2 regions of the uncultured Virgibacillus sp. genome follow, and region 1 is predicted to be linked to the other one. Evidence: a T-box and tRNA genes for the amino acid it is inferred to sense, from the RefSeq annotation. Region 1 holds a T-box; the other holds one or more tRNA genes.
What was found. A T-box is a leader RNA that pairs with one kind of tRNA and senses whether it is charged. The one in region 1 lies ahead of serS (serine--tRNA ligase), so its partner is inferred to be a tRNA-Ser.
Positions count from the first base shown of each region.

Region 2: it has a tRNA-Ser gene. The T-box ahead of serS (serine--tRNA ligase) is inferred to sense a tRNA for this amino acid. The anticodon was not compared.

Region 1 covers NZ_CANMAB010000039.1:24,923-28,981, reverse strand. Annotated here, with positions in the region: gene serS (serine--tRNA ligase) at 62-1,336, opposite strand; T-box leader at 1,399-1,617, opposite strand; gene Q1A47_RS10395 (hypothetical protein) at 1,748-1,948, shown strand; gene pdxT (pyridoxal 5'-phosphate synthase glutaminase subunit PdxT) at 2,039-2,623, opposite strand; gene pdxS (pyridoxal 5'-phosphate synthase lyase subunit PdxS) at 2,639-3,523, opposite strand; gene Q1A47_RS10380 (serine hydrolase) at 3,591-4,059, opposite strand, start outside.
Region 2 covers NZ_CANMAB010000052.1:6,326-10,384, forward strand. Annotated here, with positions in the region: gene Q1A47_RS12120 (methionine ABC transporter permease) at 1-349, shown strand, start outside; gene Q1A47_RS12125 (MetQ/NlpA family ABC transporter substrate-binding protein) at 436-1,254, shown strand; gene Q1A47_RS12130 (M20 family metallopeptidase) at 1,284-2,489, shown strand; tRNA gene Q1A47_RS12135 (tRNA-Ser) at 2,769-2,861, shown strand; gene Q1A47_RS12140 (GTP pyrophosphokinase family protein) at 2,958-3,701, opposite strand.

The DNA of each region.
Region 1 (4,059 bases):
CAGCGACAACTAAAATAGAAGCGTGCCGATTTATATAATTCCGGCACGCTTTTAGAATAAACTATTTAATTACTTCTTTTCCGCCCATATAAGGTTTTAATACTTTAGGGATCTCAACAGTACCATCTGCTTGCTGATAATTTTCGAGGATTGCTGCAACAGTACGACCAATCGCTAGACCAGAACCATTGAGCGTATGCACGAATTCCGGTTTAGCTTTTACATCTCTACGGAATCGTATCCCCGCTCGCCTAGCTTGGAAATCCTCAAAATTAGAACAAGAAGAAATTTCACGATACGTGTTTTGACTAGGGATCCAAACCTCAATATCATATTTTTTTGCTGCTGTAAAACCTAGATCACCAGTACACATGCTCATAACACGATATGGTAGCTCTAATAACTGTAATACTTTTTCTGCATGTCCAGTCAACATTTCCAATGTTTCATAAGATTCTTCTGGTTTAACAAAATGAACAAGCTCCACTTTATTAAATTGATGCTGGCGAATCAATCCTCTAGTATCTCTACCTGCTGATCCTGCTTCAGAACGGAAGCACCCACTAAATGCGGCATATTTTTTTGGCAAGTCATCACTAGATAAGATTTCATCCCGATGATAATTCGTTACTGGTACTTCCGCGGTTGGTGCCATAAAGTAATCCCAATCAACTAATTTAAATGCATCCTCCTCGAACTTCGGCAGCTGTCCTGTTCCGGTCATACTTGTACGATTTACCATATATGGTGGAATCATTTCCTCATAACCATGTTCATCCGCATGTAGATCCATCATAAAATTCCATAAAGCACGCTCTAAGCGTGCCCCTAAGCCTTTGTAGAATACAAAACGGCTGCCAGTCACTTTCCCTGCACGTTCAAAATCCAATATACCCAAATTTGTTGCGATATCCCAATGTGGTTGAGCTTCATAAGCAAAGTTTGGACGTTCGCCCCATTGACGCACTTCAATGTTATCATCTTCATCTTCACCAACAGGTACACTTTCATGTGGAATGTTTGGAATGGATAGCATAATTTGCCCCAATTGTTCCTCGATTTCTTTTAAATTTTTATCCAGTATAGCAATCTTTTCACCAACCTCGCGCATTTCCTTGATAGCTGGCTCTGCATCTTTCTTTTCTCTTTTTAATACAGATATTTGTTTAGATGCTTCATTTCGCTTTGCCTTCAGCTGTTCTGTTTCAGCTATAAGCTTACGCCGGTTTTCGTCAAGGTCCTCAAAACGATCCAGCTCTGATAAATCTTCGCCACGATGGGTTAATTTTGCTTTCACTTCTTGAAAATTGTTCCGTAAAAATTTCATGTCTAGCATTACAATTGTCCTCCTTAGTTATGTCTAATAAATAAAAATCAAAAAACTCCCGTCCCTAATGAAATAGGGACGAGAGTAAAATTCCCGCGTTGCCACCCTGATTGAAGAGAAATCTCTTCCGGCTTATCGTTTTAACGGTACGTCACCGGGTTTACTTACTATCCAAAGAATTCCATAAACCAATTCAAGGATGGATTCATAGCTATCTAATATCGATTCACACCAACCATCGATTCTCTTTAAGAAGATAAACTACTACTATTTCCTGTCAACATCGTTTTATATAGGTATTATATTACATCATAGCTGATTTTTTATGTATATGCAACTATCATTTTTTTGCAACTGCGCACCCCCATCCCTCGTTTGTTGTCGTCCATAATGCCAAAGATGTATCTGGAAGAACATTTTTTGCTACAGCTACCGTATCCTATCGCCCAACATGTTGAAGCGAATGTAATGGAGCAAGGTGTTGACAACCAAAAAGAGAATAAAAAAAAGCTCAGACATAATACGCTAATCAAAAAACCGAACGATAATTCGAAGCAATGGTACCGTCCCCTGGAAGTTAAAGTGAAAAATCTAACTTCCGGGATAACCACCTTTAACTAGCATTCGAATTCGTTCGGTCTTATTCTGACTATAAAACTCCTACATGCAAAGAAAAAGCATTTGAGTTATGTCTCATCAGGTTTACTAGTGTTAAGTACTTGCTACAGCTTTCTTAACCATCTGAACAAAATAAGCAATCATCCGGTTATCATCTGTTAATTCAGGATGAAAAGCTGTTGCTAGATAGTTACCTTGTCTAACTGTAACAATGTGTTCGTTATACGTAGCAAGTATCTCTACATCGGGTCCTGCTTTAACAACATAGGGCGCGCGAATAAACACAGCATTAAAATCTGCTGCAATACCATGCACCTCTACATCGGCCTCAAAACTCGCAACCTGACGTCCAAATGCATTACGAGCAACTTCCATATCAATTAGTTTTAAATGTGCAGTATCTTGATCCTTTATGGCAGTCGCCATTAAAATCATTCCAGCACACGTGCCAAAGATAGGCTTACCTTGCTGACCAAAATCTTGAATAGCATCAAAAAAGTCATAGCTGTCAATTAATCTTCTAATCGTTGTGCTTTCACCGCCAGGAAGAATTAATCCATCAATCTCAGCTAGCTGTTCTTTTCGTTTTATCTCTATTGCATTAGCACCACAAGCCTTTACAGCCCGAAGATGCTCGCGGACTGCACCTTGTAATGCAAGCACTCCAATTGTTGTCATATGGAATCCTTCCTTCTATTCACTACGATCCTGCATACGATCATGTGCTTCAATGGTGCTCATTTCAATACCTTTCATGGCAACCCCAAGGTCCTTAGAAAGTTCTGCAATCAATTTATAATCTCGGTAATGTGTTGTCGCCTCTACAATGGCCTTAGCAAACTTGGCAGGATTTGCAGATTTGAAGATACCTGAACCAACAAATACACCATCAGCCCCTAACTCCATCATGAGTGCAGCATCACTTGGTGTCGCTATCCCACCAGCTGCAAAATTAACCACAGGTAGACGGCCATCCTCACGAATTTCGATTAGTAATTCGAACGGTGCACCTATCTCCTTGGCATAAGTCATCACTTCATCTCTTGACATCGCAGTAAGCTTCCTAATTTCTGATTGTACCTGACGCATGTGACGAACTGCTTCTACAATATTCCCTGTTCCAGGTTCACCTTTGGTACGTAACATGGAAGCACCCTCGCCAATCCGACGTGCCGCTTCTCCTAGATTACGACAGCCACAAACAAATGGTACGGTATAATCTGATTTATTAATATGATACACATCATCAGCTGGTGTTAAGACTTCACTTTCATCAATATAGTCAACACCCATTGCTTCTAACACTCGTGCTTCTGTGATATGTCCAATGCGTGCCTTTGCCATTACAGGAATCGAGACAGCATTTAGCACTTCTTCTGTTATAGTAGGGTCCGCCATACGAGCGACACCACCAGCTGCTCGTATATCAGATGGAACACGTTCAAGAGCCATTACCGCAACTGCTCCTGCTTCCTCAGCAATCTTCGCCTGTTCAGCATTGACAACGTCCATAATAACGCCGCCCTTTTGCATTTCTGCCATACCACGTTTTACACGTTCTGTACCTGTATGAGACATATAAACTCCCCCTTGTTATAAAATAACTATATCAGATGATCAAGTTTTCCTCTTTAAGAAAAATTGATTAGAATAAGCCTTTCACCCAATCAACTACTGTCGTAAATAAATCAGCAAAGAAATCACCAATTGCTCCAAGTGTTAACATAAACCAGTTGGATTTTTCAACTGTTTCATTCGCTACAACATCTACCGTACTATTACTATCTTTAATAATATAGCCATAGTCATTCTCGCCCTTATATTTAAGCTGTGCTGTCCCAATCTTTTCTCCCTTTTTAATTGGTGCAGTCAATTTGCCCTCTTTATTTAACAAATCTTTATTTATTGTATATTCCATACTATATTTATCTTTTTCATTAGGCTTAATAGGTATCGTTATTCCTTCTTTAATAGAAATATCAACCTGATCTTCCTTTCCTTTCGCTACTGGAAGGGAGGATTTACCTTTTACTTGATGTCCTGCCGGAAATACCTCTGTGCTTTCAAACTGTTGGAAACCATAATTAAATAATTTGGCAGTCTCCTCAAATCGC
Region 2 (4,059 bases), on a different contig from region 1:
ATATATTGCTCGATTAATAGAAAATTCACTACTAGAGGTTGATCCAGGTGTGATGGAGGCAGCACAGGCTATGGGTGCAACACCTAAACAGATAATTATGCGCTTCCTTATTCCAGAAGCGCTTAGCTCCTTGTTATTGGGTATTACGATTGCCACCATTGGACTCGTAGGTGCATCTGCCATGGCAGGTGCAGTAGGGGGTGGAGGCCTTGGCGACTTAGCTATTACTTACGGATATCAACGCTTTGATACATTGGTTATGATTATCACCGTAGGGATTCTCGTTATTATGGTTCAAGGCTTACAATCTACAGGCAATTTCATTTCTAAAAAAATTAGACGTCGGTAATGACTATTAATTTGAACGCTTTTTTCTAGCTATTTTTTAAAGCATTTATCGTTAAGTAACGTATTTAAAAATAAGGAGAGAACAGCATGAAAAGAATAACCATCCGTTTTTTATTGATTATATTGACAAGCATTATCACAGCATGTTCGAGTAGTGATGCAGCTACAACAGTGAAAGTCGGGATTAGTGGATCAGATACAGCCATTTGGGATTACGTGGCAGAAAAAGCAAAAAAAGAAGGGATAGATGTCGAAATCGTTCGTTTTTCTGACTATGTTCAGCCCAACTTAGCATTAGCTGAGGGGGAAATCGATGCAAATGCTTTTCAGACGGTATCTTATTTTGATGCTTTTATTGAAGAACATCATTTAGATTTAACCCCAATTGCAACAACAGTTATTGCTCCAATGGGCTTATATTCTGAAAAGCATGATCGTCCAGAAGATATTCCAGAAGGTGGAACCATTGCCTTAGCAAAAGAGGCAACAAATATGGGGAGAGGTCTATTGTTGTTACAGGACGCAGGGTTGATAACGTTAGAAGAAGGATTTGATGGCAATGGTTCATTAGATAAGATTGTTGAGAATCCAAAGAATCTTCAATTTGAATTGCTAGTGGCTGGTCAAACACCGCGTGTTTTACCTGATGTCGATGCTTCTATTATTAATAATGGGATTGCAGTTGATGCAGGTTTTAGCCCGTTAGATGATTCCATTTACCATGAAGATGAAACAGCAACGCCATATATAAATATCATCGCTGTCCAAAAAGAGGATCAAGATGATGAAGTGTTGAAGAAATTAGCAGATATTTATCAAACCGAGGATGTTGCGAATTTTATAGAAAAAGAAAGAGACGGAAATTCAATTCCAACGTTCGTACCGTTAAATGAAATAGGACATTAGACAAATAATAATATAGAGAGGTGAAGAAGATGACTATCGTTACAGGTAATATCGTGGAACTTAAAAAGCGAATTGCAACTTATATTGATGCGAATAAAGAAAGATATATAGGGATTAGTCATACCATACATGAGAACCCAGAAATCGGAAATCAGGAATTCTTTGCAGCTAAAACATTAACAGATATTTTAGTTGAGGAAGGCTTTGACGTTGAAAAAGATATAGCCGGGCACCAAACAGCGTTTATCGCAAAGAAACATGGTAGAGTTAAAGGACGGACCATTGGATTTTTAGCGGAATATGATGCGTTGCCTGGAATTGGGCATGCATGTGGCCATAATGTGATAGGCGCCACCAGTATTGCTGCTGCAATTGGTCTAAGTAAAGTAATTGATGAAATTGGTGGGAATTTAGTTGTATTAGGAACACCAGCTGAGGAAGGTGGACCTAATGGCAGTGCGAAAGGAAGTTTTGTAAAGGCAGGGCTTGTTGACCAGCTTGATGCTGCAATTATCGTACATCCAGGTGCCGAAACTAGTCTAACGTCACCAAGCTTAGCTGTAGATCCATTAGATTTCGAATTTCTTGGGAAGCCAGCTCATGCATCAGCGCATCCAGAAGAAGGAATAAATGCATTGGATGGTGTGATCCAATTGTTTAACGGGATAAATGCTTTACGTCAGCATGTACCAAGTGATGTACGTATTCATGGAATTATTACAGATGGTGGTCATGCTCCTAATGTGGTTCCTGAATATGCAAAGGCACGATTTTTCATCCGAGCAGCATCGAGAAATACATTAAATGAAGTAACTGATCGAGTTAAGTCGATTGCTGAAGGAGCGGCTTTAGCAACTGGTTCACAGCTGAAGGTTACCCCATTTCAAAATGAGGTCGATAATTTTATTATAAATCGTAGTTTTGATGACGTTTTTAAAGAAGTCGTCGAAGAATTAGGGGAGACAGTTAACACAGAAGAAAGAAAAACGTTGGGGTCAACAGATACAGGAAATATTAGTCAGGTTGTTCCAACAATCCATCCGCATATTAAAATTGGTTCTAGTGACTTAGTTGGTCATACCGTAGCCTTTCGTGAAGCTGCTAAATCAAAGCAGGCTGATGAGGCTCTCATTGTTGCAGCCAAGGCATCCGCATTTACTGCTTTAAAGCTTATTACCGATAAAGCAGTCTATGCACGTATTTATGAAGAATATGTTGAAAGAACTCAAGCATAATAGGGATAATGGGAATATGGGGGAATGAAGATAACATTCTCATTTCCTCCATAATTTTTAACGATTCAACTAGCCTTTTTGGATCCAGAGTGTTCGGTTATCCGCATACAGTAATTTCTCTATTGAATTGAACTTTCACTTTGTTTATAGAGGTTTTTAGTGATAAGCATGTATGAAGTGAATTCAAATATACACATCTATAAATGACGGAAATTTCCGAAATGGATTATTGTCATTGACAAGCTTATTTATGCATGGTATATTATATTTTGTTGTCACGGAGGTATACCCAAGTCTGGCTGAAGGGATCGGTCTTGAAAACCGACAGGGGTGTAACAGCCCGCGGGGGTTCGAATCCCTCTACCTCCTCCATTTATAAAATAGCGCATAAAATTTTGGAGATAAAAAAACCGTTACCATGTAGCGGTTTTTTTCGCTGTATATGGAAACGGAATTGTTGAAGTTTGCTTATTTCGTTTCTTTTATAAATGATTCGAGAAGTTTACGAGGAAGTGCAAAGCTTTCATTAGCTATTTTTAATAATTGTAAATCGTTGTCTTCACCTTCCTGTGCTTTTATATGGTTCACTTCATTATGTAATTGTTCCATTCGTAAATCGAGGTCTGATGCTACTTTCGCAGCATCCGTTAATTCTTTTGATAAATGATCAGGAATTACTTTATTATACTTATAGTAAATCTTATGCTCAAGACTTGCCCAAAAATCCATAGCAACGGTACGAATTTGAATTTCTACATATACATGTTCTTCACGATCTGACATAAACACAGGTATCGAAAGAATAAGGTGGAGACTTTGATAACCGGTGGATTTAGGATGTTTTATATAATCTTTACAGGAAATCACGGTTATGTCCTTTTGCTGCTGAATCATTTCGCTAACGCGATAAATATCAGAAATAAACGAACAAACAATACGAATACCTACAATGTCATGGATATTTTCTCTAATGGATTCAAGTGAAATATCTAGATTTTTTCGGTACATTTTTTTTAGAATACTTTCTGGAGATTTTATCCTTGATTTAATATGCTCAATCGGATTATAGTCATGGAAATGCTGAAATTCCTCCTGAAGGATCTGAAGCTTTGTGTTAATTTCATCAAGACCAAATTTATAGGTCATCATAAAACGTGTCATTTGATCGCGAATTTGTTTAAGCTGCTGAATTTGATTTATTGAATTAGCCATGTTAGCCCTTCTTTCCTTGATGATTATTTTTAGTTTAGCTTAATTTAACCTAAATTACACGTTTTCTTGACATTTGAAGCATTTCAGCATATAGTACATATCTAACCAAATAATATTTTAAAAAGGCAGTGATTGGACCAGTAATGCAGCGGGCGTACGAAAGAGAAAGGGATCCATCGGCTGAAAGATCCCAGACGTAAACGACTTGTATGAACCTATCCAGGAGCCGTTAGAATAAATCTGACCGCAGATGAAGACTGTGTTAACAATAAAAGCTGGGCATAGGTTAGCTATGTCAATTTAGGTGGTACCGCGGAAATGCTCTTTTCGTCCTTATTTGAAGGATGAAAGGAGCTTT